One region of the Pseudomonas sp. NUPR-001 genome, then DNA from elsewhere that is predicted to be linked to it. Evidence: predicted binding sites of a transcription regulator. Region 1 holds the regulator's gene; each other region holds the start of a gene.
What was found. The regulator sigma-54, encoded in region 1, starts transcription at its own class of promoters, with help from an activator protein. The targets are predictions, from matches to a motif close to ANTGGCATNNANNTTGCTNT.

Region 1 (9,860 bases):
AGCACCACCAGACCTACATCAATAACCTCAATGCAGCGCTTGAGGGCACCGAATGGGAAAAATGGCCGGTCGAGCAACTGGTGGCCGCAGTCAAACAACTGCCGCAGAACCTGCAGGCCGCAGTGATCAACCAGGGTGGCGGCCATGCCAACCATTCGCTGTTCTGGACGGTCATGTCGCCTCAGGGCGGTGGTGAGCCCCAAGGCTCGGTCGCCAAGGCGATTGATGAGCAATTGGGTGGCTTCGATGCCTTCAAGGAGGCGTTTACCAAGGCTGCACTCACCCGCTTCGGCAGCGGCTGGGCCTGGCTCAGCGTTACCCCGGAGAAGAAACTGGTGGTGGAAAGCAGTGGCAACCAGGACAGCCCGTTGATGAACGGCAACACGCCGATTCTGGGGCTGGACGTGTGGGAACACGCTTACTACCTGCTGTACCAGAACCGCCGTCCTGAATACATCAGCGCCTTCTACAACGTGATCGACTGGTCCGAAGTAGAGCGTCGCTACACCGCCGCCCTCGTGTGAGTCGAACCGGTATGCGCTCGGATGTGATGTCCATTGGTAGTGTGCGCCTGTTTCGCCTGGCGCTGGGGACCTTGTTGCTACTGGTCGGCTGTGCCTTGCTGGTGGCAAAAGGGTTTGCCTGGCTAGACCTTGAGCCGCGGATGATGCGTGCGCTTGAAGGCGGTGCCTTGTGCGCGCTGGGAACGGCATTGGGCGCGGTGCCGGTGCTGGTGATCCGGAGCATGCCGGTAGCCTTGGCCGATACCTTGCTAGGTTTTGGTGCCGGGGTAATGCTGGCGGCCACTGCATTTTCCCTGATCATTCCGGGGCTGGATGCTGCCGCCGCAATTGGCCTGGGGAAATGGGGCGCTGGGGGACTGATCAGTTTCGGTCTGCTGCTTGGCGCCTTCTGCCTTTACCTGGTCGATCTAAAAGTATCCGGCGCCTCACCTGAGGCCTTGGTGGGCAGTACGCAGCAGCCGGTGATCGCTGCACGGATCTGGGTGTTCGTGATCGCCATCATTGCCCACAACATTCCCGAAGGCATGGCCATTGGCGTGTCGGCGGGCGGTGGCATGCCGGATGCCGATAGCCTGGCGATGGGCATCGCCTTGCAGGATGTACCCGAAGGCCTGGTCATTGCGCTGGTGCTGGCTGGGGCCGGGATGGCGCGCTTCAAGGCGTTTGCCATTGGTGCGGCGTCCGGGTTGGTCGAGCCGTTGGCGGCAGTGATCTGCGCCTGGCTGGTGACGGTGGCCGAGTTGTTGCTGCCGTTAGGGCTAGCCTGTGCGGCGGGCGCGATGTTGCTGGTGGTGACTCAGGAAATCATTCCTGAATCACGCAGCAATGGCCATCATCGCCTGGCGAGCCTGGGGCTGTGCATTGGCTTCTGTTTGATGATGGTGATGGATACGGCGATGGCGTGAGGCGAAGCGAGGGCGGTTACTCGCCCTCGTCAAAGTAGTTGTTGATCAGTTCGACCAGCGCATCGAGTGCTGCGTCTTCTTCTTCACCCTCAGTGTGCAGGTGCACCTGGGTGCCTTTACCGGCGGCGAGCATCATCACCGCCATGATGCTCTTGCCGTCGATCATTTTTTCTGGCGCACGACCGATACGCACTGCACAGGGGAAGCGTCCGGCCACGCCGACAAACTTTGCCGCAGCCCGGGCGTGCAGCCCCAGCTTGTTGATGATGGTGATTTCACGAGCGGGCATCGCGGCGGTGGTCCTGTGGGCTAGAGGTCGCGGTGGCGAACCTGGACGTTCTTCAGAGATTGCTGCAGCAACTGGCCCAGGCGCTCGGTGAGGTACACCGAACGGTGGTGACCACCGGTACAGCCAATGGCAATGGTGACATACGCGCGGTTACTGGCGGCGAAGCGCGGCAACCACTTGAGCAGGTAACTGGAGATGTCCTGGAACATTTCCTCGACATCGGGCTGGGCGGCCAGGTACTCGATCACTGGCTGCTCCAGGCCGGAATGCTCACGCAGCTCCGGTTTCCAATACGGGTTGGGCAGGCAGCGCACATCGAACACCAGGTCGGCATCGACCGGCATGCCGCGCTTGAAGCCGAACGACTCGACCAGAAACGCAGTACCGGGCTCCGGCTGGTTCAGCAGACGCAGTTTGATCGAGTCACGCAACTGATACAGGTTCAGGTTGGTGGTGTCGATTTTCAGGTCGGCAAGGTCGGCAATCGGCCCCAACAAGTCACTCTCGACCCGGATCGCTTCGGCCAGCGAGCGATTGGCGTTGGTCAGTGGGTGACGTCTGCGGGTTTCGGAAAAACGCTTGAGCAGGGTGTCTTCATCGGCGTCCAGGTACAGTACATCGCACTGGATATGCCGACTGCGTGCATCTTCAAGCAGCTCGGGGAAGCGTGTCAGGTGGCTGGGCAGGTTGCGGGCATCGATCGATACCGCCACTTTGGGCTGCATCAGCTCGGTGTTGATCAGGGCATTTTCCGCCAATTGCGGAAGCAGCCCTGCCGGCAAGTTATCGATGCAGTAGTAACCGTTGTCCTCCAGAACTGCGAGGGCGGTGCTCTTGCCGGAGCCGGATCGGCCACTGACGATAATTAGGCGCATAGTTTAAAGCCCGTTTTGTGCGTCCAGTACAACCTGGTACAGGGCTTCACTGCTATCGGCGGCACGCAGCCGGTCACGCACGACCTTTTGGTCAAGCATGCTGGCAATTTGGCGCAAAAGCTCAAGGTGCGCATCGGTGGCCGCTTCTGGAACCAGCAGGACAAACAGCAAATCGACCGGGGCGCCATCGATGGCGTCGAAGTCGATCGGTGCATCCAGGTGCATCAGGGCGCTGATGGGGGATGAGCAGCCTTTGAGGCGGCAATGTGGAATGGCAATGCCATTACCAAAACCAGTCGACCCGAGTTTCTCCCGGGCAACCAGGCTTTCAAAAACGTCTTGCATCTCCAGGTCCGGGGCTTCCCGGTTGATCAGCGTGGCGATTTCCTGGAGTACGCGCTTTTTACTGCCACCCGGCACGTTCACCAGGGAACGGCCGGGGGTCAGGATGGTTTCAAGTCGGATCATGGATGAGGGGGATCAGCGGGCCGCTGCACCTTGCAGCAGGCTTTGCTGTTTTTCCTTGTGTTTTTTCAGTTGGCGGTCGAGCTTGTCGGTCAAGGCGTCGATCGCTGCATACATGTCTGAGTGTTCGGCATTTGCAACCACTTCGCCGCCGGGAATAAACAGCGTCGCTTCAATTTTCTGCTGCAGTTTCTCGACCTTCATGATCACCGTTACGTTGGTGATCTTGTCAAAGTGTCCTTCCAGCCGCTTCAGTTTCTGTTCGACGTACTCGCGCAGCGGTTGGGTGACTTCTACATGCTGTCCACTGATATTGACTTGCATACAGCTTCTCCTTTGTTGCCCGTGCATAAGAGGCAGGTGTTGCGCCTGCCACTGAACTGCGGTGGTTATCTCAGGGGCTACATCAGTCGCTTGCGTTCACTCGACGGTGCGATGCCGAGGGACTCGCGGTACTTGGCGACGGTGCGACGGGCTACCTGGATACCTTGTGCCTCCAGTAAACCAGCGATCTTGCTGTCACTCAATGGCTTTTTCTGATTTTCCGCAGCAACCAGTTTTTTGATGATCGCGCGGATCGCTGTAGACGAGCATTCACCGCCTTCGGAGGTGCTCACGTGGCTGGAGAAAAAGTACTTCAGCTCGTAAATTCCGCGCGGGGTATGCATGTATTTCTGGGTGGTGACCCGGGAAATGGTCGACTCGTGCATGCCCACCGCTTCAGCGATGTCGTGCAGCACCAGCGGCTTCATGGCTTCGTCGCCATGGTCGAGGAACCCGCGTTGGTGCTCGACGATCTGGGTGGCGACCTTCATCAGGGTTTCGTTGCGGCTTTGCAGGCTCTTGATGAACCAGCGGGCTTCCTGCAACTGGTTGCGCATGAAGGTGTTGTCGGCGCTGGTGTCGGCGCGGCGGACGAAGCCGGCGTACTGCGGGTTGACCCGCAAGCGTGGCACGGCTTCCTGGTTGAGCTCGACCACCCAGCGCTCGCTGTCTTTGCGCACGATGACATCGGGCACCACGTACTCAGCTTCACTGGATTCGATCTGCGAGCCGGGGCGTGGGTTGAGGCTCTGAACCAGTTCGATGACCTGGCGCAGCTCGTCTTCCTTGAGCTTCATGCGGCGCATCAGCTGGCTGTAGTCGCGGCTGCCGAGCAAGTCGATGTAGTCACGTACCAGGCGCTGTGCCTCGGCCATCCACGGGGTGCTGGCGGGCAGTTGGCGCAGTTGCAGCAGCAGGCATTCGCTGAGGTTGCGGGCGGCGACGCCGGCAGGCTCGAATTGCTGAATGCGGTGCAACACCGCTTCAACTTCATCGAGCTCGATATCCAGTTCGGGGTCGAACGACTCGCAGATTTCCTCGAGGGTTTCGTCGAGGTAGCCCTGGTTGTTGATGCAGTCGATCAGGGTGACGGCAATCAGCCGGTCAGTGTCGGACATCGGCGCCAGGTTCAACTGCCAGAGCAGGTGGCTTTGCAGACTCTCGCCCGCCGAAGTACGGGTGGTGAAGTCCCACTCGTCATCGTCGTTGCTGGGCAGGCTGCTGGCGCTGGTCTGGTAGATATCTTCCCAGGCGGTGTCGACCGGTAGCTCGTTGGGAATGCGCTCGCTCCATTCGCCGTCTTCCAGGTTGTCCACGGTTTGCGTGGTTTCCTGGAAGCTGGTGTCCTGAACTTCGGCAACAGGCTTGTTCTCGGCGTTGTCGGCCATCGGGTCGCTGTTGTCGAAGTCGTCGCCGTCTTCCTGACGTTCGAGCATCGGGTTGGATTCCAGCGCTTCCTGGATTTCCTGCTGGAGGTCCAGGGTAGACAGCTGGAGTAAGCGGATGGCCTGTTGCAACTGCGGGGTCATCGTCAGTTGCTGGCCCATTCTTAGGACGAGCGATGGTTTCATGGCAGGGGCTTAACACCTTTGTCGCCGGCGCACATGCGCCATCCACTACTAGGGCACCGAAGCGCCAATTTTAAGCAAGTTATATGCCTGAAATTGGAGCGTTTGCCTAGGGTGCTGTAACAATTAAGCCGGTTTTCACCGGGCCAGCCACCCAAGGCAAGCGCTGTGTCGCTTCGAACTTACAAGCGGAACTCGTGGCCCAGATACACCTCTTTGACCAGGTCGTTGGCCAGGATGGTTTCTGCATCGCCTTCGGCAATCAGCTGACCATCGTTGACGATGTAAGCGGTTTCGCAGATATCCAGCGTCTCGCGGACGTTGTGGTCGGTGATCAGTACACCGATGCCCTTGGCCTTGAGGTGGTGGATGATCTGCTTGATGTCGCCAACCGAAATCGGGTCGACACCGGCAAAGGGTTCGTCGAGCAGGATGAACTTCGGCGCAGTGGCCAGGGCGCGGGCGATCTCCACGCGGCGACGTTCGCCGCCGGAAAGGCTCATGCCGAGGTTGTCGCGAATGTGGCTGATGTGGAATTCCTGCAGCAGGCTTTCCAGCTCCTTGCGACGCCCGGCGGTATCGAGATCTTTGCGGGTTTCGAGGATCGCCATGATGTTGTCGGCAACCGACAGCTTGCGAAAGATCGACGCTTCCTGAGGCAGGTAGCCGATGCCAGCACGGGCGCGGCCGTGCATGGGCTGGTGGCTGACATCCAGGTCGTCGATCAGGACGCGGCCCTGATCGGCCTGAACCAGGCCGACGATCATGTAGAAGCAGGTGGTTTTGCCGGCGCCGTTAGGGCCGAGCAGGCCGACGATCTGGCCGCTGTCGATCGACATGCTGACATCGCGGACCACTTGTCGGCTCTTGTAGCTCTTGGCCAGGTGCTGGGCTTTGAGGGTCGCCATTTACTCGGCCTTCTTCTTCGGCTGGATCACCATGTCGATACGCTGACGTGGGGTGGTGACGTTACCGCCACGACCGGCAGTCGCTACCTGGGACTTGGTGTTGTAGACGATCTTCTCGCCTTCGGTGGTATTGCCTTCATTGACCACTTTGGCGCGGTCGGTCAGCACCACCAGGTCTTTTTGCGCCTGGTACTGGATGGTAACGGCATAGCCTTGCATCTTGTCTGGCTTGGCAGCGCTCTGTTGCTGCTCGAAGTAGGCCAGGTTGCCCACCGAGGTCACCACGTCGATGTCGCCGGATTCGGCGCGAGTGATGGTTACGGTGTTGCCTTTGATCATCATCGAACCCTGGGTGATGATGACGTCGCCGGTGTAGGTGGCAACCCCTTTCTTGTCATCCAGGTGCGCGTTGTCAGCCTGAATGCGGATAGGCTGGTCGCGGTCGTTCGGCAGGGCCCAGGCGCTCGCGCTTCCCAGTGCTGCGCTCAGGCTGAGCAAAAAGGGGAGGGTTTTAACGAGCCTCATACTGTCCTCTTACGTTGGACAGCAGGTCCATCCTGCCGTCTTTCAAATACGCTTTCATTCCGTTGCCCGTAGTTACGCCGTCGGCGCCGTCGATTCTAACGGCTTGCTCGGTTTGCGCATATTGCTTCTGCGGGAACACCGTCATCCGGCTGGTGGTAATGATCATGGTGCGGTTTTTTTCGTCGGTGCGGGCAACCCGCACAGAATCGATCAGTTCCACTTCTGAGCCGTCAGGGTTGACCTCACCTTTCTCGCTTTGCACATGCCAAGGGTAGGTGGTGCCACGGTACATTTGCAGGTCGGGCTTGGTCAGCAGGGTGACCTCGCTGACCATCAAATGCTCCACTTTGTCGGCGGTCATTTCGTACTGCATTTTGCCGTCAGGCAAAAACTGCACGCTGTGGGCGTTGGTGGCGTAATAGTCGATGGCCTTTTCGTCGACACGGGCTACCGGCTTGTCGAGAAAGCTTTCAGGGCCGATGTTCCAGTAGCCGACTGCCACCAGCAAGGCGGTAATCACACTGAACAGCGCAATGGTGCGGATTTTTTTACTGAACATGTGTCGCTCTACAGGTAATTGGCGTTGGCCGCGTCGAGATTGCCCTGGGCTTGCAGGATCAACTCGCAGAATTCGCGGGCGGCGCCTTCACCGCCACGGGCCTGGGTGATCCCGTGGGCGTGCTCGCGGACAAAGGCTGCAGCGTTGGCCACGGCCATGCCCAGGCCAACGCGGCGGATCACCGGCAGGTCTGGCAGGTCGTCGCCCAGATAGGCAACCTGTTCATAGCTTAGGTTGAGTTGGCCGAGAAGCTCGTCCAATACCACCAATTTATCTTCACGGCCCTGATACAGGTGGGGGATGCCGAGGTTCTTGGCGCGGCGCTCGACCACCGGGGTCTTGCGCCCACTGATGATTGCCGTGGTTACGCCCGAGGCCATGAGCATCTTGATGCCCTGGCCGTCGAGGGTGTTGAAGGTCTTGAATTCGCTGCCGTCTTCGAGGAAGTACAGGCGGCCATCAGTCAGTACGCCATCCACGTCGAACACAGCCAGTTTGATGGCCTTGCCGCGCTGGAGCAGGTCGTGGCTCATTTACATCACTCCCGCACGCAACAGGTCGTGCATGTTCAGGGCGCCAACCGGGCGCTCGTCCTTGTCGATGACCACCAGTGCGCTGATCTTGTGGTCTTCCATGATTTTCAGGGCTTCGGCGGCAAGCATTTCGGCGCGGGCGGTTTTGCCATGCACGGTCATGACCGCTTCGATCAGGGTGCTGTGCACGTCGATATTGCGGTCCAGGCTGCGGCGCAAGTCGCCGTCAGTGAAGATCCCGGCCAGCCGTCCGTCGGCTTCGACCACAACCGTCATGCCCAAACCTTTGCGGGACATTTCAAGTAGTGCGTCTTTGAGCAGGGTGCCGCGTTGCACCTGAGGCAGTTCATCGCCAGCGTGCATGACGTTCTCGACCTTCAGCAGCAGGCGGCGGCCCAAGGCGCCGCCCGGGTGCGAGAAGGCGAAGTCTTCAGCGGTGAAGCCGCGTGCTTCGAGCAGGGCAATCGCCAGGGCGTCGCCCAGTACCAGCGCAGCAGTGGTCGAGGAGGTCGGTGCCAGATTCAATGGGCAGGCTTCCTGGGCGACGCGCGCATCAAGGTTGACCTCGGCGGCTTTGGCCAGCGGCGAGTCAGGGTTGCCGGTCAGGCTGATCAGCTGGATGCCGAGGCGTTTGATCAGCGGCAGCAGGGTAACGATCTCGTTGGTCGACCCGGAGTTGGACAGGGCAAGAATGACGTCGTCGCGGGTGATCATGCCCATGTCGCCATGGCTGGCTTCGGCCGGGTGAACGAAGAAGGCCGGTGTACCGGTGCTGGCCAGCGTCGCGGCGATCTTGTTGCCGATATGCCCGGACTTGCCCATGCCGACCACCACGACCCGGCCTTTACTGGCCAGGATCAGCTCGCACGCCTTGACGAAATCGGCGTCGATGTGGGCAAGCAAGCCCTCAACCGCTTCAAGTTCGAAACGAATGGTGCGCTGCGCGGATTGGATCAGGTCGCTGGATTGGCTCATGTCGAAAATCGGATTGCCTGATGAAAAGGCGGCGATTATAGCGGTAATGCGCAAATCCCTCACCTTGTGATTGTCATACAGTCGCCGAGCAACCTTAACCCAGCCTGAACAAGCACTGCGCTGGCCTTGGGGCGCTGCTATCAGCGATGGTATAGTTCGCCGCCTGTTCGGCCCGCTCAGGGCGTGCGTGTCTCCATGAAGGGGGCGCGCGTCTGAGTGAGAAGGCTGCATTGCAAGGAGTCTAGATGAGCGTTGATAACGCCTACGCGGTCGAGCTGAAGGGTGTGACCTTCAAGCGCGGTTCGCGCAGTATCTTCAATAATGTCGATATTCGCATTCCCCGCGGCAAGGTCACCGGCATCATGGGACCTTCCGGGTGCGGCAAGACCACACTGTTGCGTCTGATGGGCGCACAGTTGCGCCCGTCCAGCGGTGAAGTCTGGGTGGCCGGGCAAAATCTGCCTGCGCTGTCGCGCAGCGACCTGTTCGATGCACGCAAGCAGATGGGCGTGCTGTTCCAGAGCGGTGCGCTGTTCACCGACCTGGATGTGTTCGAGAACGTCGCGTTCCCGCTGCGGGTGCATACCCAGCTGTCCGATGAAATGATCCGTGACATCGTCTTGATGAAGCTGCAGGCCGTGGGCTTGCGCGGTGCCATCGAGCTGATGCCAGACGAATTGTCCGGTGGCATGAAGCGCCGCGTAGCGCTGGCCCGGGCCATTGCCCTGGACCCACAGATCCTCATGTACGACGAGCCCTTCGTTGGCCAGGACCCGATCGCCATGGGCGTGTTGGTGCGCCTGATCCGCCTGCTCAACGATGCCTTGGGCATTACCAGCATCGTGGTGTCTCACGACCTGGCCGAGACCGCCAGTATTGCTGACTACATTTATGTGGTCGGCGATGGTCAGGTGCTGGGGCAGGGCACGCCGGACGAGTTGATGGGCTCCGATAACCCGCGCATTCGCCAATTCATGAAAGGCGACCCGGATGGCCCGGTGCCCTTTCACTTTCCTGCGCCGGATTACCGCGCCGATCTTCTGGGGAAGCGTTGATGCGCAGAAAATCCTTACTCGAACGCATTCGTCGCTTCGGCCGCTCGGCCATTGACGTGCTGGCCGTGCTCGGCCGTTCGTTCCTGTTCCTGTTGCACTCGCTGGTCGGGCGCAGCGGGACCGGTGGCGGCTTTCAATTGCTGGTCAAGCAGCTGTACTCCGTCGGTGTGTTGTCGCTGGCGATCATCGTCGTTTCCGGGGTGTTCATCGGTATGGTGCTGGCCCTGCAAGGGTTCAGCATCCTGACCAAGTACGGCTCGGAACAGGCCGTCGGGCAGATGGTTGCGCTGACCTTGCTGCGTGAGCTGGGGCCGGTGGTTACCGCCTTGTTGTTCGCCGGGCGTGCCGGTTCGGC
Region 2 (9,860 bases), 3.0 Mb from region 1:
CCCCGCGAGCTCACTGATGAGGAGTTGGTGGCGCGTTCGCATGAGGAGCTGTTTCATGTTACTCGCGCGTATGAGGAGCTCATGCGGCGCTACCAGCGGACTCTTTTTAACGTGTGTTCGCGTTATCTGGGGAACGATCGGGACGCTGATGATGTCTGTCAGGAGGTGATGCTCAAGGTGCTCTATGGCCTGAAGAACTTTGAGGGCAAATCAAAGTTCAAAACCTGGCTCTACAGCATCACCTATAACGAATGCATCACCCAGTACCGCAAGGAGCGGCGCAAGCGTCGACTGATGGATGCCTTGAGTCTTGATCCACTTGAGGAAGCCTCGGATGACAAGGCACCGAAACCTGAAGAGAAAGGTGGGCTGGATAAGTGGCTAGTGCATGTTAATCCGATTGACCGGGAAATTCTGGTGCTACGATTTGTCGCAGAACTGGAATTCCAGGAAATCGCCGATATCATGCATATGGGTCTGAGCGCAACGAAAATGCGGTACAAACGTGCGCTAGACAAGCTACGTGAGAAATTTGCGGGCCTTGCTGAAACTTAGTAGTGCGCAAATATCTCTAACGTACCGGCAAGTTCTGCTAAACTTGCCGTCGAGTTGTCCCCCGGATGTTGGTGGGACTGCTTAACTATCACCAGATGGGGATTTAACGGATGAAATTGAAAAACACCTTGGGCTTGGCCATTGGTTCTCTGGTAGCCGTCACTTCGCTCGGCGCTCTGGCACAAGGCCAAGGCGCGGTTGAGATCGAAGGTAACGTTACCAAGCAGTACTACGATAGCGAGCGCAATTTCAAGAACGACGGCACCAACCCTGGTGTTCGCCTCGGTTACTTCCTGACCGACGACCTGTCGCTGGACCTGGGTTACAACGAAACCCATAACGTCCGTGGCGATTTCTTCAACAAAGACATCAAAGGTTCCAAGGCCAAGCTCGACGCTACCTACCACCTGGGTACCGTTGGCGACGCAGTGCGTCCTTACGTTTCCGCTGGTTTCGCTCACGAGAGCCTGGGCCAAGCGACCAACAACGGTCGTGACCACTCCACCTTCGCCAACCTGGGCGCTGGTGCCAAGTGGTACATCACTGACATGTTCTTCGCCCGTGCTGGCGTTGAAGCCATGTACAACATCGACAACGGCAACACCGAGTGGGGTCCGACCGTTGGTCTGGGTCTGAACTTCGGTGGTAGCGGTGGCAAAGTTGCTCCTGCTCCAGCTCCAGTTGCTGAAGTCTGCTCCGACAGCGACAACGACGGCGTTTGCGACAACGTCGACAAGTGCCCAGACACCCCAGCCAACGTTACCGTTGACGCTGACGGCTGCCCGGCTGTTGCCGAAGTCGTACGTGTTGAGCTGGACGTCAAGTTCGACTTCGACAAGTCGGTCGTCAAGCCAAACAGCTACGGCGACATCAAGAACCTGGCTGACTTCATGAAGCAGTACCCACAGACCACCACCACTGTTGAAGGTCACACTGACTCCGTCGGTCCTGACGCTTACAACCAGAAGCTGTCTGAGCGTCGTGCAAACGCCGTTAAGCAGGTTCTGACCAACCAGTACGGCGTAGAATCGAGCCGTGTTGAGTCGGTTGGCTACGGTGAAACCCGTCCGGTTGCTGACAACGCCACCGACGCTGGTCGCGCTGTTAACCGTCGCGTAGAAGCACAAGTAGAAGCTCAAGCCAAGTAATTGGTAAGCGCTCTACAGAAAAGCCCGGCTTAGGCCGGGCTTTTTTTTGCTTTATGGATTGGCTTTGGCTTTGAGGGCTGTGGGCTTATCCATTCGATGGGGTGGCTGGGCTGGCCCCTTTTGTCTTGGCAAAAGGAACCCTGCATCCGACCCTACCAGTGGGAGCGGGCTTGCCCCGCGAGGCGATGTGGCTGAAAGATCGCTATCGCGGGGCAAGCCCGCTCCTACCGGGAAAAGCCTGCAGCAGTGAGCTGAGTAAGTGCCTGCTCGGCAGCCACTTCACCGATCACCAGGATCGCCGGGCTGCGCAGCTCAAAGCGCGCGGCATCTTCACACAGGTGCAGTAGCGTGCTGCGCTGTTCGCGTTGCTGGGGCAGGGAGGCGTTCTCGATCATCGCCACTGGCGTGTCCGCCGCGAGGCCACCAGCAAGCAGACCCTGCTGGACTTCACCGAGTTTGCTGACGCCCATGTACACCACCAAGGTGGTCTTGCCCTGAGCCAGCGCCTGCCAGTTCAACGGGCTGTCATCCTGGGTGTGTGCGGTAACCAGGGTTACGCCGCGGCTAACTCCACGCAAGGTCAGGGAAATGCCGCATTGAGTGGCACCGGCCAGCCCTGCGGTAATGCCGTTGACCAGTTCGGTTTCAATGCCGTGAGCCTGCAGCCAGGCCGCCTCTTCACCGCCACGCCCGAAAATGCACGGGTCACCGCCTTTGAGTCGCGCCACGCAACGGCCCTGGCGGGCATAGCGCAGCATCAGGCGTTGGATGAAGGCCTGAGGTGTGGAGCGGCAGCCACCGCGTTTACCGACCGCTATGACCCGCGCCTGAGGGCAGTGGGCGAGTATTTGTGGGTTGACCAGATCATCGATCAGCACCACGTCGGCTTCGTGCAAAGCGCGGACGGCTTTGAGGGTCAACAGCTCCGGGTCGCCAGGACCAGCACCTATCAGCCAGACTTTTGCATTCATCGGGTTTTCCTCATCGGCAAAGGGCGCTGTCAGCCTTTTAGCAGGCAGATCAGCAGGATCAGGTTGAGTAACAGCGACATGAGCGCCAGGCCACGCCAGACCTTCAACGGTTCGCGCTCAAGTAGCGGGCGAGGGCGGACTGACAGGTGCTGGCGTTCGCCTTGTTCCAGCAGCAAAAGCCATTGTTCGGCGGTTTCAAAACGTTGTTGCGGGTCGGCAAGCAGTGCTTGCTCAAGGTTGTGTTCCAGCCATTCGGGCAGGTCGGGACGGTGCCGCGCTGCGCTGGCCGGTTGGCTGAAACGTGGGCGTTGAAACGCTTCGATCTCGCCGTAGGGGTAATGGCCGGTCAGCAGGTAGAACAGCGTGACGCCTACGCTGTACAGATCCTGTTGGGCGCTGGGCGGCTCGCCGTCGAAGGCTTCCGGGGCAATGAATGACGGAGTGCCCGGCAGTTCATGGGCGCGGTCTTCAGAGAGCCCGGGGCAGAAGGCTAAGCCAAAATCCAGCAGGCGCAGTTGGCCGTCATCACCCAGGTGCAGGTTCTCCGGCTTGATGTCGCGATGCAGGATGTTGCGCCGGTGCAGCAGGCCCACGGCCTGTAACAGCTGTTGGGCCAACGATTGCCACTGCGCCAGGGGGAGCGGGCCATTACGCTGGAACAACTGCGCCAATGTTTGTCCTGGGTATTCGCGCATCAGGTAGTACAGGTGCTGGCGTTGACTGGCTGGGTGTACTTCCGGGAAGTAGCGCCCGGCAACCCGGCGCAAGAACCATTCTTCGAGCAGCAGGCTTTGCACTGCGCCCGGTTCGTTCTCGCGTGGGGTGGGCAGGGTCTTCAACAGCCAGGCGATTTGCTGGTGGTCATGGACGCGGTAGAGCAGTGATTGCCGGCTTTGATTGAGCAGTTGCGCCACGCTCCAGCCGTCGATGGATTGGCCGTTGCGCAAGGTATCCGGCAGCGGCCATTGCTGCAACTGCGCCAGCGAGTCGCCGAGGTTGCTTTCGCCCAGGTGGTCGATGCGCACCAGCAGGGCGCTGGCGTTGTCCTGGCTGCCGCTGTGATGGGCGGAGCTGACCAGCGTCTGGGCTGCGTCCTGCAGGTCGATCTGTTCACGCAGCACCGCCCTGATTTGCGACTCGCTGAGGCTGGCCCAGACGCCATCGCTGAGCAGCACGAAACATTCTCCGGCGTGCAGGTCGCCTTCCAGATAGTCGACCTGCAGGTGCTGATCAAGGCCCAGGGCGCGTTTGAGCACATGCTGCATGCCCGGTTGGTCCCAGACATGATCTTCACTGATGCGCTGCAACTGGCCTGCACACCAGCGATAGATCCGGCAGTCGCCGACATGCGCGAGGGTGAAGCGCCGCCCGCGCAGCACCAGGGCACTGAGGGTGGTGAGCAGGGGTTGACCGCCGCCATTGGCGCGCAACCAGCGGTTCTGCGCCAGCAGCAGGCGGTCTAGGGCCTGGGCCACGCCCCAGGTCGGTGGCGTGGCGTAATAGTCCAAGGCCAGCGACTGCAGGCTGGCACGCGCTGCCAGGCCGCCGTCGGCGCATTGGCTGACGCCGTCGGCGAGGGCAAACAGATAGCCTTTGCTGGCGGCCAGCTCCGGGTTTGGCGTTACCAGGCGCAAGGCGTCCTGGTTCTCTTCCCGCGGCCCTGTGGCGCTGGCTTGGGCGAAGCTCAGTTGCAGGCTCATGGTGCGGCCTCAGACCCGTGCTGCGGTGACTGCAGCCGAGCCCCAGGTGGTGCGCCAGCGTTGTTTGACGCCAATCAGGCCGAACCAGGCCAGCACGCCCAGGCTTGCGAACAACCACAAGCCCAGTTGGTAGTCGCCGCTGTGCTGCTTGATGGCGCCCAGGCCTGCAGCAAGCAGGAAGCCGCCGATCCCGCCGGCCATGCCGATCAGGCCAGTCATGACCCCGATTTCCTGACGAAAGCGTTGCGGCACCAGCTGGAATACCGCGCCGTTACCCGCACCAAGACCGAGCATGGCGCTGACGAACAAGGCCAAGGCCGCGACCGAGCTGGGCAGGTTGAAGCCGACTGCGGCGATGCACAGCGCGGCGACGGTATACATTGCCAGCAGCGTGCGGATGCCCCCGAAGCGATCGGCCAGGGCGCCACCCAGTGGGCGCATCAGGCTGCCAGCGAATACGCAGGCGGCGGTGTAATAGCCTGCGGTGACCGGGCTCAGGCCGTACTGGTCATTGAAGTAGCCGGGCAGGGCGCTGGCCAGGCCGATGAAACCACCAAAGGTGACGCTGTAGAAAAACATGAACCACCAGCTGTCGCGATCTCCCAGGGCTTTGAGGTAGTCGGCCATGGCCTTGGGTTTTGGGCGTTGTGGCGCATTGCGTGCCAGCAGGGCGAACAGCACCAGGGTCAATACCAGTGGGATCACGGCAAAGCCGAACACGTTGTTCCAGCCAAAGCTGGCAGCCAGCACCGGTGCCAGGAGGGCAGCGAACACGGTGCCGGAGTTACCGGCGCCAGCGATACCCATGGCCTTGCCCTGGTGTTGCGCGGGGTACCACTGCGAAGCCAGTGGCAGAGACACGGCGAAGGAGGCACCGGCAACGCCGAGGAACACCCCGAGCAACAAGGCGTGCTCATAGCTGTGAATCCCCAGGTTCCAGGCGCAGAACAGGGCAATGATGACGATCACCTGGCCAATCAGGCCGGCGGTTTTCGGTGACAGGCGATCCACCAGAATGCCCATGCCAAAGCGCAGGATGGCACCGGCCAGAATCGGCGTGGCGACCATCAGGCCGCGTTGTTGGGTGGTCAGTTGCAGGTCGGTGGCAATCTGCACCGCCATGGGGCCGAGCAGGTACCAGACCATGAAGCTGAGGTCGAAATACAGAAAGGCGGCGAACAGCGTGGGGATATGCCCGGACTTCCAGAAACTCGTATTCATCGAACACCTCGTTAAGCGTTACACCCAAGGGGAAGAAACGAAAAAGACGTCGCCATCCGGCTCGCTGCTGCGAGGGGAGTGCGACGTCTTTGTCGTGTAAGGGGGCAACCGCCGTTGGCTACCTGTACTCAATGCTCAGCAAAACCCGGGCCAGAACGTCTGGGAGTCCACGGTGGGAGCGGGCTTGCCCCGCGATTGCGGTGTGCCTGAACGCTGGCTATCGCGGGGCAAGCCCGCTCCTACAGGCGTTAGCCGAGTAAATCGCTCATGGCGATGATCTGTTCGGCGACCTGGATCAGTTTCTGCTGTTTGCTCATGGCCTGGCGGCGCATCAAGGTGTAAGCCTGCTCTTCGTTGCAGTCTTTCATTTTCATCAGCAGGCCTTTGGCCAACTCGATGCGCTTGCGTTCGGCCAGTTGCTGGTCGCGTGCTTGCAGTTGGGCCTTGAGTGCCTGGTCGCTTTCAAAGCGCGCCATGGCCACGTCGAGTATCGGCTGCAGGCGCGCGGCATGGATGCCTTCCACGATGTAGGCGCTGACCCCGGCCTTGATCGCCTGGCGCATTACGCCTGGATCATGCTCGTCAGTGAACATGACAATCGGGCGCGGTTGGTCGCGGCTGACCAGGATCACTTGTTCCATGACATCCCGGCCCGGTGACTCGGTATCGATCAGCACTACGTCTGGGTGCACCAATTCGACGCGGGCTGGCAGGTCGATGGTCAGCCCTGACGCCTCGATCACTTCAAAGCCGGCTTCAACCAGTGCGGCCTTCAGGCGCCCGACTTTTTTCTCGGTGTCATCGATCAACAGGATTCGCAGCATCGGGGCGTCTCCTTATCAGCGACGGGCAAGGGCAGCGGGCGTTTCGGCCAGCGCATGCAGGGCGAAGCTGCGGGCGTAAGCGGCAGGGTCGCTACCGTCCCAGTAGCGGCCATCGATCAGTTGGCTACGGCGCATGTTTTGTTCTGTGCAGGGCACGCCAATGGCAGTGGCGGCGTCACGGTACAGGGCCAATTGTTGCACCTGGCTGGCCACGGCCAGGTAGTCAGGGTCTTCGCGCAACAGGCCCCAGCGGCGGAACTGGGTCATGAACCACATGCCGTCAGACAGGTAAGGCAGGTTGGCCCGGCCATGGTCGTGCAGGCGCAAGGCATGCGGGTCGTGCCAGTGATTGCCCAGACCGTCGTGGTAATGGCCGAGCAGGCGCGGTTCGATACTGTTCAGTGGGCTGTTCAGGTAGGCCTTGCCGCTGAGCAATTGCGCGGTGCTGCGGCGATTCTCCGGGCTCTGCTCAATGAACCGGCTGGCGGCGAGGATGGCCTTGATCAGCGCCCTGGCGGTGTTGGGGTACTGCTCGACAAAGCTGCGCGTGCAGGCAAGGACTTTTTCCGGGTGATCAGGCCAGATTGACTGGCTGGTGGCCAGGGTAAAACCTTGGCCCTGTTCGATCGCATCGGCTGACCAGGGCTCGCCAACGCAGAAACCGTCGATGCGCCCAGCCTGCAAATGGGTGAGCATTTGCGCGGGGGGCACAACCACGCTGTTGACGTCATGGAGCGGGTGGATGCCCTGGCTGGCGAGCCAGTAATACAGCCACATGGCATGTGTGCCGGTCGGAAAGGTTTGGGCGAAGGTGAGTTTTGTGCCGCTTTGGTGCACGAAACGCTCCAGCGCTTCAGGGCGGGTCACGCCTTTGCGCTGCAGGGCAGAGGACAGATTGATGCCTTGGGCGTTTTGGTTCAGGCCCATCAGCACGGACATATCCGTTGCGCCGGTACCACCAATCCCCAGGTGCACGGCGTAAACCAGGCCGTACAGGCAGTGGGCAGCATCCAGCTCGCCGCTGACCAGTTTGTCGCGCAGGCCGGCCCAGGAACTCTGGCGCTTGAGGTTCAGGCTCAGGCCGTAGGGCTGGGCGAAGCCCTGGGTCGCAGCGACGACCACGGAGGCGCAGTCGCTCAACGCCATGAAGCCGATGTTCAGGCTGTGCTTTTCCGGCGCATCGCTGCCGTTGACCCAGGCCAGTGGGGTGGTGGGGGTGTCGTTGTTCACAGTGTCGCGCCTGTGTCGGAGGGCGGGCCGGGTCGCGTGCGGAGCCGGTGTTACAGGTCAACAAAGCAACCCATATGCCAAGGCGGCGCTGTCCCCCGGACCGCGCCGTCTATATAATCGCCCCCTCACTCACGTCGAGCTAAGCCCGCCCATGTATACCCTGGCCCGCCAGCTGTTGTTCAAGCTCTCCCCGGAGACCTCCCACGACCTGTCCCTTGACCTGATCGGCGCCGGTGGCCGTCTGGGTTTGAACGGGCTGCTGACCAAGGCCCCGGCCTCGTTGCCGGTCACGGTAATGGGCCTGGAGTTCGCCAACCCGGTTGGCCTGGCGGCAGGCCTGGACAAAAATGGCGCGGCCATCGACGGTTTTGCCCAGTTGGGTTTCGGCTTTGTCGAAATCGGCACGGTCACCCCGCGCCCTCAGCCTGGCAACCCCAAGCCGCGCCTGTTCCGTCTGCCCGAGGCAGAGGCGATCATCAACCGCATGGGCTTCAACAACCTGGGTGTGGACAACCTGCTCAACCGGGTGCAGGCGGCCAAGTACCGTGGTGTGTTGGGCATCAATATCGGCAAGAACTTCGACACCCCGGTCGAGCGTGCAGTAGACGACTACTTGATCTGCCTGGACAAGGTCTATAACCAGGCCAGCTACATCACCGTCAACGTCAGCTCGCCCAATACCCCGGGCCTGCGCAGCCTGCAGTTCGGCGATTCGCTCAAGCAGTTGCTCGATGCCCTGGCTGAGCGCCGCGGGCAACTGGCTGGGCAATATGGCAAGCACGTGCCCCTGGCGATCAAGATTGCCCCCGACATGAGCGACGAAGAAACCGCTCTGGTAGCCGCGGCGCTGATCGAATCGGGCATGGATGCAGTCATTGCCACCAACACCACCCTCGGTCGCGAAGGGGTCGAAGGCTTGCCACATGGTGATGAAGCTGGTGGTTTGTCCGGTGCGCCGGTGCTGGAAAAGAGCACCCATATCGTCAAGGTGCTGTCGGCTGAGTTGGGTGGGAAACTGCCGATCATTGCCGCCGGTGGCATCACCGAGGGCAAGCATGCCGCTGAGAAGATCGCCGCTGGCGCCAGCCTGGTGCAGATCTACTCGGGCTTCATCTACAAGGGCCCGGCGCTGATCCGTGAGTCGGTAGATGCCATCGCTGCCATGGGGCGCTGAATCGCAGGGATAAAAAAGGGCCCCTTGAAGGGGCCCCTGGGCCTTAGCCCGCCGCCCGGATGGGGCGCGCATGGTGAATGAATTCAGATCCTCGTTCAGCCAACGGCGTGAAGTTCGTTGAGTCTGTGTATACCCGCAGTGCCGGTCATACCGTCCCAGTTGTCGCCACGTCCTTCGCGCCAGCCGTTAATCCAGGCTTGGCGTACCGACGGTAGAGTAAAAGGGCAAAGCTCGCGGGATTTGCCGGCAACCCCATAGTGGTAGCCTCGTGTAAATGCTTTTTCCAACGGATCACGCTTAAGTCTTCTCATAGGGTGTTGCCCTCACTTGTTGACTGTAATGTCCCGTCGGCCTCGTCTGAGGCCGGGCAGAATCGTTCTGCCGGTGTGCGCTCGCTGCCGGCGTGGCGAGCAGAAGTGTTGCCCCGTTGCGGTGACAACCTGAGATGAGTTCTAACCAATGCACGACACAGTGTGAATGATCGTTTTGTCATAAGGGCGTAACCTTTCCTAGGGTCAAAGGATAAGTAAATAAATGCTTCGGCCCAGGACGGGACGAAAAGCCCGCTATGATCAGGGTTTGATCGGCGTTGAAGTCACTTGGCCATTGCCTGGTGATAATTTGTAACAAGGCTGTCAATACGACGAAGGGTCATTTTTCACCCGGCTCGTCATGAAATTTTCATTCTGCCCGGTAATCAAAGACGTTTCTGCCCCTGGCAAAAGGTCTGGATGCCCGGGTGGCCCGGCACGCTTGCAGTGCCATTCGAGCGCTCGCTGGAACGGCGCTCGATTAAACACAGGAAGGCAATGCGCTTGCCCTCCACTTATTGCTCAAGGCACTGGATACCACATGTCGGACCGTTTCGAACTCTACCTAACCTGCCCCAAAGGCCTTGAAAGCCTGCTTGCCGAAGAGGCGCGTGGCCTTGGCCTTGAAGAGGTGCGTGAACACACCTCGGCCATCCGCGGCTCGGCCGACATGGAAACTGCCTACCGCTTGTGCCTATGGTCACGCCTGGGCAACCGTGTGTTGCT
Region 3 (9,860 bases), 550 kb from region 1:
GCATGGCCAAGCCGCTGGCACATACCCCGGGCAGTTCCATGCACATTCACCAGAGCCTGGTGGACATCAATACCCAGAACAATGTGTTCAGCGATGGCGACGGCCAACCGACGCCGACCTTCTACCATTTCATCGGTGGTTTGCAGGCGTGCATGGCTGACTTCACCGCGCTGTTCGCGCCGAACGTCAACTCTTACCAACGCTTGTGCCACCCCTATGCGTCGCCGAACAACGCCTGCTGGTCGCAGGACAACCGCGCAGCCGGCCTGCGAATTCCAGCCAGCTCACCCATGGCACGGCGCGTCGAGAACCGTTTGCCTGGCGCCGATACCAACCCCTACCTGGCCATCGCCGCCAGCCTTGCTGCCGGTCTGTACGGGATCGAGCAGCAGCTTGAACCGACGCCAGCGATCCAGGGCGAGTTCGAAGTGCCCGAGCAGTTGAGCCTGCCGTGTACCCTGCATGCGGCCCTTGAGCGTCTGAAGCGCAGCGCACTTGCACGGGAGCTGTTTGGCAATGAGTTCATCGATGGTTACATCGCCACCAAGACCCTGGAACTGACCAGCTTCTTTGATGAAATCACCCCGTGGGAGCGTCGCGTGCTGGCCGCTCAGGCCTAGCCTTTTTTTGCCTTCACGATCTGCACTGGCGCTATTTTCACTTATGCTTTCAAGCAGTTTTTCCACCTGCTCAAGGGGCCGTACGGGACGCTGATGCGACAGATCTGGAAGTCTTTTCGCGCGTTGTATTTCGCCGCGCTGATGATGTTGATTGGCTCCGGCTTGTTGAGTACCTACCTGGCCTTGCGGCTGGCGGCCGATCATGTCGACAGCCTTTGGGTCGGTGCGCTGATGGCGGCCAACTATTTCGGCCTGGCCCTGGGCGGCAAGATCGGTCACCGGCTGATTGCCCGGGTCGGGCATATTCGTGCCTATGCCACCTGTGCCGGTATCGTGGGTGCGGCTGTGCTAGGGCATGGCTTGGTCAGTTGGTTGCCGGCCTGGGTGGTGCTGCGGGTGATCGTTGGCCTTGGCATGATGTGCCAGTACATGGTCATTGAAAGCTGGCTCAACGAGCAGGCCGATGCCAAGCAGCGGGGGGCGGTGTTCAGCGGCTACATGATCGCGTCTTACCTGGGGCTGGTGCTCGGCCAACTGATCCTGGTGGCCCACCCGCAACTGGGGCCGGAGCTGTTGATGCTGGTGGCCATGTGTTTTGCCCTGTGCCTGGTGCCGGTGGCAATGACCCGACGCATACACCCGGCACCGTTGCGTCCGGCGCCGATGGAGCCACGCTTCTTTATCAAGCGGGTGCCACAGTCATTGAGTACGGTGCTGGGCTCGGGCTTGATCGTTGGCTCGTTCTACGGTTTGGCACCGGTGTATGCGGCCAAGCAGGGGTTGAGCACCGAGTACATCGGCTTGTTCATGGGCTGCTGTATCTTCGCCGGTCTGCTGGTGCAATGGCCGTTGGGGTGGCTCTCGGATCGCTATGACCGTGCGGTGTTGATCCGTAGCGTTGCCGTGGGCCTGGCGATTGCTGCCTTGCCCCTGGCGATCATGCCAACCGTGCCTTTGCTGATCTTGTTCATCGCCGGCTTTGTCGTGTCGTTACTGCAGTTCTGTCTGTACCCCTTGGCCGTGGCGTTTTCCAATGACCATGTGGAGAGTGAGCGGCGTGTTTCGCTCACTGCCATGCTGTTGGTGACCTATGGCGTTGGCGCCAGTATCGGGCCGCTGGTGTCGGGGGTGCTCATGAAGGAGCTGGGCCCTCAGATGCTCTATGCCTTCTTTGTGTTCTTTGCCTTGGTGCTGGTCTGGCGGATTCGTCCGAAGGCGGTTACCGGTATGCATCAGGTGGATGATGCACCGCTCAACCACGTGGCCATGCCGGCGGCGGGCTCGCCGTTGTCGGCAGCGCTCGACCCGCGGGTGGATGAGCAGGTTGTGCAGGATCAGATGCAAACGCCGGTGGCGGCTGAAGATACAGAAGAGGAAGAGGGTGAAGGCGAGGGGGAGAAGCCGGCGTCGGTGTGAGCTTCAATTAATCGCGGGGCAAGCCCGCTCCCACAGTGGATCACATCCAGCCTGTAGGAGCGGGCTTGCCCCGCGATCTGCCAAAACTCAGTAATCGTCTTTGTCGAACCGCCGCGCTTCACGCTGCAGCTGATACACAAAGGTTTCAATCTTGCGTTGCATCTGCCCGTTCAGGTTGTGAAAGCGCACACCGGCAAAGGTGGTGTTGAAGCGCTCTTCAAAGTGCAGGTGACGCAGCTCCACTTCAACCTGGCTCAAGCCCAGCGGTGTGCCGGCGGCAAACTTCTCGTAGACCTGACCCAGCTGCAGGCGCTCTTCGACATTGCCTTCAAAGCGCAATTTGCAACCGGTGGCGGAGATGTCCAGCAACTTGCCACGCAGTTCGCCATTGCCCTTGAGCTTGTCGCCATCGAGCTTGATATCCACCAGCTGCGACAGCTTCAATGCTGCACGGAAGGCATTGCGCCGCTGGTGGTAAGCCACTTCGGTCGGCAGTGCGCCACGGTAGCAGCGATGGCCATCAATCTCGCAGATGCTCAAGGCGGTGTTGCATTCCCAGGCAATGCGCACACCATCATGAAAACCTTCGACCCGGAACGGTTCGCCGTTTTCCAGGTAGCGCTCACCATCGCGGGGGATCATTTCATCGAACGCCAGGCGATTGTTTTCGCGGTCGACTTCAACCACATAGCTCTGGAAGCGCTGGCTGCGCTCGTGGAACGTGATGATTAACGGGTCATGGCTCTCTTGTAGCGACCGCAAGTTAGCGGCAATTTCCAAAGGAGTAGTCAGGACCTTTGGCGGCTGCGGAGCTTCTGCTTCATTGAACACGGGTAATCAATCTCCAGGCAAAAACGGCACACGCAAGTAACGGCATTTTGCCAGTATGTTCCGTGCCTTGATACAGGGAATCAAACCTGGCTGAGCGCCCGAGGTTTGGCAAGAGGGGAGGTCGACCCGCGAGCGTCGTAGAGCGACGGTGATTCGCCGCCCATGAGGATTCTGATCTGGTTGGCGGTGCTGCTTTGCTGAAGCTGGATCGAGCGGCCGTTGCGCTCGTTGATCACCTGGCAATCGGCGAGCATTTTGCTCAGCGCATCGAGTTGCTGCAGGAGGCGTTCGCCCACTGGCGACTGGCTGGCCAACTGCTGTACGCCTTCGCGGTCCTGGCTCAAGCCGAGACTGGCGAGCAGTTGACTGCGGCGCCGACCTTGCTGTTCGAGAAGAATAACCAGCGATTGCTTGCGTGCCAGCAGGGTTTCCAGCAGTGGCATGTCGCGACCGAGCAGGGCGATTGCTTCGGTCTGCAGCAATTCAAGCATTTGTTGCGCTGGCGCAAAATCGTCTTCGATCAATTGCAGCAAGGTAGTGTCGTGCATAGCTGGCTCTTTGGTTCAAGCGTCCTGAAGTCAGCGCGCCAGGGGCTAGCGCTGGGCTTCGAAATTAAGCAGTTTGCTGGCGACACGACTGCTGTCGACCTGGTAGCTGCCGTCGGCGATAGCTTGTTTCAACTCCGCCACGCGGGCGCTGTTGACAACGGGCTGGTCGCGCAGCTTATCGCTGACCTTTTGCAACTGCTGGGCCTCGTGGCTCAGGTGTACGGTTTCCCCGCTGGTGCCGGCCTGGCTGACGCTGTCGGCCTTGGCTGCGGTGTTGCTGGCGGTGCTTTCCTGGCTGTTGCCAGTGCGCACGCCGGCAACCGACGGAGAGTTATTCAAACGACTAAAGTCGATGACCATGATCAGAAAACCTCTGGGTATAGGGACGCTTGCCTTGTTTTCGGCCAAACCGAAAGAAACTTTAGGCGCAAATATCTACAAACTGCGCACTACGTTCGGGGCACCCAATGGACACAGTTTAGGAAAAGCAGTTCCTGACCGCTAGCGTTCTTCTCGGTTTCCTCGTTTACATGGCCACTTCGACCTGTCCCGGCCCGGTTACCCTGGCCTTGACCACCCGTTTGGAATTGAGGTTGCGTACCCGGATCTGCTCGCTCTGGCCGCCTTTGCTCAAGGCTTCGCCAGGCATGCGCACGCTGAGGGTGCCGCTGCGCGCGGTAATCACCACCTGGTCGCCCTTGCGGATCACTTCAGCCTGCTCCAGATGTTGCGGGGTCAGCACCTGATCCATGACCGTCGGTCGGACGACTTTGAGTCCGACGGCCTGATCAAGGCTGCTGAGAAACCCCTGGTTGAGCAGGCCGACATCGCGTTCGCGCAGGATGACGTCTTGCTCACCAACAATGCTTTCGCGCTTGAGTGGGCGCGCCACGGTAACGACATTGCGAAACAGGCGTACCTGGGCGGGAACAAAAACTGTCCAGGGCGACGTGCCTTCACAGCGTACTCGCACCGTCACACGGCCCAACGGTTGTGCCGGGCTTTCCAGCGAGGCATCCAGTTGCCGGTCGCACAGCGGCATGCGCAGGCGCGGGTCGAGGGTGTTGACCTGAATCTCGTAGCGGCCTTCGGTCTGGCTGCTGGCCAGGTAGTCTTCCACGGTGAATTCAAGAAACCCTTGGGTGACACCGATAAGCTGTTCAGGCAAGGTAAAAGTGTCAGCCAGAGGGCGAACGCCAGGGACCAGCAAGCACAGCGCAGCAAGGAGGCCGGGCAGCGGGCAGGTCAGGCGTCGGAAAAATGTCGTTTTCGTGTTCATACGATTAAAAAAAGCAAAGCGCGTGCCGACACTGGGTACAAAGCTTGAAGCGTTTGGTGAAGGAGTCTGGCATGGCGGGTGTAATGGATTCGGTGAACCAGCGCACGCAACTGGTTGGACAGAATCGTCTGGAGCTGTTGTTGTTCCGCCTCAATGGCGAGCAGCTCTACGGGATTAACGTGTTCAAGGTGCGGGAGGTGCTGCAGTGCCCACCCTTGACGGTGATGCCCAAGTCCAACCCGGTAGTGCGCGGTGTCGCGAATATTCGTGGGGCAACCATCCCGATCCTCGATCTGGCGATGGCGACCGGTATGCCCGGTCTGAGTGAAGATGTCAGCAAGAGCTTCGTGATCATCACCGAGTACAACACCAAGACCCAGGGTTTTCTGGTGCACTCGGTGGAACGCATCGTCAACATGAACTGGGAAGAGATCCATCCGCCACCCAAGGGGACTGGCCGCGATCACTACCTGACCGCCGTGACCCGGGTCGACAACAAGATGGTCGAGATCATCGACGTGGAGAAGATCCTCGCCGAAGTCGCGCCAACCTCCGAGTCGATCTCTGCGGGTGTGGTGGATGCCGAAGTGCAGGACAAGGCGGTACTGCTGCGGGTGCTGACGGTCGATGATTCGTCGGTGGCGCGCAAGCAAGTCAGTCGTTGCCTGCAGACGGTCGGGGTGGAAGTGGTGGCGCTCAACGATGGCCGCCAGGCGCTCGAATACCTGCGCAAGCTGGTCGATGAGGGCAAGCGTCCGGAAGAAGAATTCCTGATGATGATCTCCGATATCGAGATGCCGGAGATGGACGGCTACACCCTGACGGCCGAGATCCGCAGCGACCCGCGCATGCAAAAATTGCACATCATCCTGCATACTTCGCTCTCCGGAGTGTTCAACCAGGCGATGGTCAAGAAGGTCGGGGCGGATGATTTCCTGGCCAAGTTCAAGCCCGACGACCTCGCTCAGCGCGTCGTCGATCGCATCAAGGCCACGCACTAACGGCCAGGGGGTAACCCCTGGCGGTTCACATGATTTAAGAGGCGGCACCATTGTCTACGGGTAATTTGGATTTCGAACAGTTCCGGGTCTTCCTGGAAAAAGCCTGTGGCATCCTGCTGGGCGAAAATAAGCAGTACCTGGTCTCCAGCCGTCTCAACAAGCTGATGGAGCAGCAGGGCATCAAAACCCTGACCGAACTGGTACAGCGCATTCAAAGCCAGCCGCGCAGCGGTTTGCGCGAGCAGGTGGTGGACGCCATGACCACCAACGAAACCCTATGGTTTCGCGACACCTACCCGTTTGAAGTGCTGAAGAACAAGGTCTTGCCTGAGCAGATCAAAGCCAACCCTGGCCAGCGCTTGCGCATCTGGTCGGCGGCTTGTTCGTCGGGGCAGGAGCCGTATTCGATTTCCATGGCGATCGACGAGTTCGAGCGCAGCAACATTGGCCAGTTGAAGATGGGCGCGCAGATTGTTGCCACCGACCTGTCGGGGGCCATGCTGACCAACTGCAAAACCGGTGAGTACGACAGCCTGGCGATTGCCCGTGGCTTATCGCAGGAGCGCCTGCAGCGTTACTTCGATGTGAAAGCGCCAGGGCGTTGGGCGGTCAAGGCGCCGATTCGCAGCCGGGTGGAATTTCGCTCGTTCAACCTGCTTGATAGCTACGCCAGCCTGGGCAAGTTCGACATCGTGTTCTGCCGCAACGTGCTGATCTACTTCTCGGCTCAGGTCAAGAAAGACATTTTGCTGCGCATTCATAGCACGCTGAAACCGGGTGGTTATCTGTTTCTTGGCGCTTCCGAGGCGCTCAACGGTTTGCCGGATCATTACCAGATGGTTCAGTGCAGCCCAGGCATCATCTACCAAGCCAAATAACCTGTAGGAGCGGGCTTGCCCCGCGATAGCGATTGACCTGACACATCGCTTCGCGGGGCAAGCCCGCTCCCACAGTAGGCGGCAATTGCCGCTTTGCTGGCGCCCGGCGGAAAGCCTTTGCCGCTTTTCTGGCATTGCCGCCACCGGCAATCCCCTTAAAACCCCGTATTTACGGGGTTTTGTTTTTTGGCATGGCTCTTGCTCTAGCTCAGTCAACGAAAAACCTTCGAAGGTTTCCCCGACATGAGCATCAGCTTCGACAAAGCGCTTGGCATTCACGAAAAGGCACTGGGCTTTCGCGCTCAGCGCGCCGAGGTGCTGGCCAACAACATCGCTAACGCCGACACGCCGAACTACAAGGCGCGTGACATGGACTTCGCTTCGGTGCTGGCCGCCCAGGCCGAGCAGACCAGCAAGGGCCATTTCGCGCTGGACCGGACCAACGCCCGGCACATCGAAGCCGAAGGGCTGAGCATGGGTGATGAGACCCTGCAGTACCGCACGCCGATGCAGCCGTCGATCGACCAGAACACCGTTGATGCCCAGCTTGAGCAATCGAGCTATGCGGAAAACGCCGTGGGTTTCCAGGCCAGCTTTACGCTGCTCAACAGTAAATTCAAAGGGCTGGTATCGGCCCTGCGCGGAGAGTAAGTCATGTCCCTCGCCAGTGTCTTCAACATTGCCGGTAGCGGCATGAGCGCCCAGACCACGCGTCTGAACACCGTCGCTTCGAACATTGCCAACGCCGAGACGGTGTCCTCGAGCATCGATCAGACCTACCGCGCACGTCACCCGGTATTTGCCACCACCTTCCAGCAAGCCCAGGGCGGTGTCAGTCAGTCGTTGTTCCAGGATCAGGACGCAGCCGGGCAGGGCGTTCAGGTGCTGGGTGTGGTCGAGGATCAAAGCAACCTTGAGGCGCGCTACGAGCCTAACCATCCTGCTGCGAACAAAGACGGCTATGTCTACTACCCGAACGTCAACGTGGTCGAAGAAATGGCCGACATGATCTCGGCCAGCCGCTCGTTCCAGACCAACGCCGAGTTGATGAACACGGCCAAGACCATGATGCAGAAGGTCCTGACCCTGGGTCAGTAACAGGAGTAGGCGTATGACCACAACCAACACGACCGCAGGTGTCAGCAATGCGGTGTTGCAGTCGCTGCAAAAGCCTGAGACCACGGGTAATAACCCCAATACCGGTAACGCCGGCAGCGCCTTGGGTAAAGATGCGTTTCTGCAACTGCTGGTAACGCAGATGAAGAACCAGAACCCGCTCGATCCTCAGGAGAACGGCGAGTTCGTTGCGCAGTTGGCGCAGTTCAGCAGCCTGGAAAGCATGCAGACCCTCAATGAATCGGTCGCCACTATCGGTGGTGCATTCTTGTCGTCGATTGCCCTGCAGGCGTCTTCGCTGGTGGGTCGCAATGTGGTGGTAGAAACCGACAAAGCAGTGGTCGATACCAGCAAAGAGATGAAGGGGTCGATGAACCTGACTTCGTCCAGCACCCTGACCACCGTCGGTATCTATAACAGTGACGGCGACCTGGTGCGTACGCTCGAACTGGGTAGCCAGAAGGGCGGCAAGGTCGACTTCACCTGGGACGGCAAGGACAGTGACGGCGAAGTAGCACCGGCCGGCACCTACACCTTCAAGGCCTCGGGCACCATCGATGGTGTAGCGAAAACGATGACCACCAACCTGCCGGCTTCGGTCAGCAGCGTAACCATGGGCAGCAACGGTTCGGAGATGATGCTGAACCTGGCTGGGCTCGGCAGCATCGGGCTGTCGAAAATTCAATCCATTGGAATCTAGGGCCGATACAGCGGCAGGAGTGAGCACATGTCTTTCAATATCGGTCTGAGCGGACTTTACGCAGCAAACAAAGCCCTGGGCGTAACCGGCAACAACATTGCCAACGTTGCCACCACTGGCTTCAAATCGTCGCGCACCGAATTTGCCGACCAGTATGCCTCGTCGATTCGCGGTACCAGCGGTCGCACGACTATCGGCAGCGGCGTGACCACCGCCGCCGTGTCGCAGATGTTCACCCAGGGTAACTTCAGCGGCACCGGTCAGAGCCTGGACCTGGCGATCGATGGCAACGGCTTCTTCGCCATGAGCGACAACGGCACCAAGGTCTACACCCGTGCCGGTGCGTTCTATAGCGACAAAGCAGGCAACATCGTTAACGCTCAAGGAGCCAAGCTGCAGGGTTATGGTGTTGATGGCGACGGCAAGGTCGTCAAGGGTGTGCTCACCGATCTGCAGATCGACACCTCCAACCTCGCGCCGAACCCAACCGGGCGGATCAGTGAAACCCTGAACCTGAACTCCAGTGCCGTCGAGCCAAAGATTTCGCCGTTCAACCCAGGTGAAGTCGGTAGCTACAACTACACCTTCAACACCGACGTCTATGACAGTCAGGGCAATGCCCACCAGATGAACCAGTATTTCGTCAAAGATGCCGGTACCAACTCCTGGACCATGTACACCACCATTGACGGTCGCAACCCGGCTGATCCGTCGCTGACCACGCCGCTGGTGAACAAACTGCCGTTCAAGACCGATGGCAGCCTCGATACCGCCGCCATGACTGCCGGCCCGGTTACCGGTGGCCTGACCATTACCGATACCAAGACCTTCCAGCTCGCGGGCTGGAAGCCGGCCGAGAAAAACGCGGCAGGCAACTGGGTTGAAAATGGCGCCACCGCCAAAGTGGGCGGCGTGACCCTGGATATGCTGGCGACCACTCAGTACAACGCCGCCTCGGCCACCACTGCGAAAAACCAGGACGGCTATGCCACCGGTGAGCTCAGCGGCTTGACCGTCGACCAGAGCGGTAACCTGTTTGCCAACTTCACCAACGGCCAGGACAAAGTGATTGGTCAGGTGGCGATTGCCAACTTTGCCAACGTTCAGGGCCTGACGCCTGTGGGTGGCACTGCCTGGGCTGAGTCGTATGCCTCGGGTGTGCCAATCGTTGGTGAGCCGGCCACCGGCACAATGGGCAAGATCTATGGCGGCGCGCTGGAAGACTCCAACGTTGATCTGACCGGTGAGCTGGTCAACCTGATCAAGGCGCAGAGTAACTACCAGGCCAACGCCAAAACCATCTCCACCGAAAGCACCATCATGCAAACCATCATTCAGATGACTTGATAGGTTGCACGCTACCAAGCCCCTGCCTGCAGGGGCTTTTTTGTTTTGCTTCACCCCTGGTAGGAGCGGGCTTGCCCCGCGATAGCGAGCGGTCAGTCACATCGCATCGCGGGGCAAGCCCGCT

Region 2: ACP6KB_RS08480 (CmpA/NrtA family ABC transporter substrate-binding protein) is a predicted target of sigma-54. The motif match lies at 7,712-7,731, and genes of this name have one in related genera.
Region 3: flgB (flagellar basal body rod protein FlgB) is a predicted target of sigma-54. The motif match lies at 6,759-6,778, and genes of this name have one in related genera.

Annotation. Positions count from the first base shown of each region.
Region 1 covers NZ_CP197353.1:4,872,981-4,882,840, reverse strand. Annotated here, with positions in the region: gene ACP6KB_RS22370 (superoxide dismutase) at 1-524, shown strand, start outside; gene ACP6KB_RS22365 (ZIP family metal transporter) at 536-1,429, shown strand; gene ACP6KB_RS22360 (HPr family phosphocarrier protein) at 1,446-1,718, opposite strand; gene rapZ (RNase adapter RapZ) at 1,739-2,593, opposite strand; gene ptsN (PTS IIA-like nitrogen regulatory protein PtsN) at 2,597-3,061, opposite strand; gene hpf (ribosome hibernation-promoting factor, HPF/YfiA family) at 3,074-3,382, opposite strand; gene ACP6KB_RS22340 (RNA polymerase factor sigma-54) at 3,460-4,953, opposite strand; gene lptB (LPS export ABC transporter ATP-binding protein) at 5,133-5,858, opposite strand; gene lptA (lipopolysaccharide transport periplasmic protein LptA) at 5,859-6,383, opposite strand; gene lptC (LPS export ABC transporter periplasmic protein LptC) at 6,370-6,942, opposite strand; gene ACP6KB_RS22320 (KdsC family phosphatase) at 6,951-7,475, opposite strand; gene ACP6KB_RS22315 (KpsF/GutQ family sugar-phosphate isomerase) at 7,476-8,450, opposite strand; gene ACP6KB_RS22310 (ATP-binding cassette domain-containing protein) at 8,696-9,505, shown strand; gene mlaE (lipid asymmetry maintenance ABC transporter permease subunit MlaE) at 9,505-9,860, shown strand, end outside.
Region 2 covers NZ_CP197353.1:1,820,673-1,830,532, forward strand. Annotated here, with positions in the region: gene sigX (RNA polymerase sigma factor SigX) at 1-555, shown strand, start outside; gene ACP6KB_RS08455 (OmpA family protein) at 666-1,703, shown strand; gene cobA (uroporphyrinogen-III C-methyltransferase) at 1,928-2,674, opposite strand; gene ACP6KB_RS08465 (protein kinase domain-containing protein) at 2,704-4,374, opposite strand; gene ACP6KB_RS08470 (nitrate/nitrite transporter) at 4,384-5,595, opposite strand; gene ACP6KB_RS08475 (ANTAR domain-containing response regulator) at 5,844-6,419, opposite strand; gene ACP6KB_RS08480 (CmpA/NrtA family ABC transporter substrate-binding protein) at 6,435-7,649, opposite strand; gene ACP6KB_RS08485 (quinone-dependent dihydroorotate dehydrogenase) at 7,801-8,823, shown strand; gene rmf (ribosome modulation factor) at 8,919-9,134, opposite strand; gene rlmKL (bifunctional 23S rRNA (guanine(2069)-N(7))-methyltransferase RlmK/23S rRNA (guanine(2445)-N(2))-methyltransferase RlmL) at 9,676-9,860, shown strand, end outside.
Region 3 covers NZ_CP197353.1:4,325,575-4,335,434, reverse strand. Annotated here, with positions in the region: gene ACP6KB_RS19755 (glutamine synthetase family protein) at 1-620, shown strand, start outside; gene ACP6KB_RS19750 (MFS transporter) at 714-2,036, shown strand; gene ACP6KB_RS19745 (flagellar brake protein) at 2,124-2,867, opposite strand; gene ACP6KB_RS19740 (flagella synthesis protein FlgN) at 2,948-3,415, opposite strand; gene flgM (flagellar biosynthesis anti-sigma factor FlgM) at 3,461-3,775, opposite strand; gene flgA (flagellar basal body P-ring formation chaperone FlgA) at 3,942-4,694, opposite strand; gene ACP6KB_RS19725 (chemotaxis protein CheV) at 4,766-5,695, shown strand; gene cheR (protein-glutamate O-methyltransferase CheR) at 5,746-6,573, shown strand; gene flgB (flagellar basal body rod protein FlgB) at 6,817-7,224, shown strand; gene flgC (flagellar basal body rod protein FlgC) at 7,228-7,671, shown strand; gene ACP6KB_RS19705 (flagellar hook assembly protein FlgD) at 7,685-8,389, shown strand; gene flgE (flagellar hook protein FlgE) at 8,417-9,736, shown strand.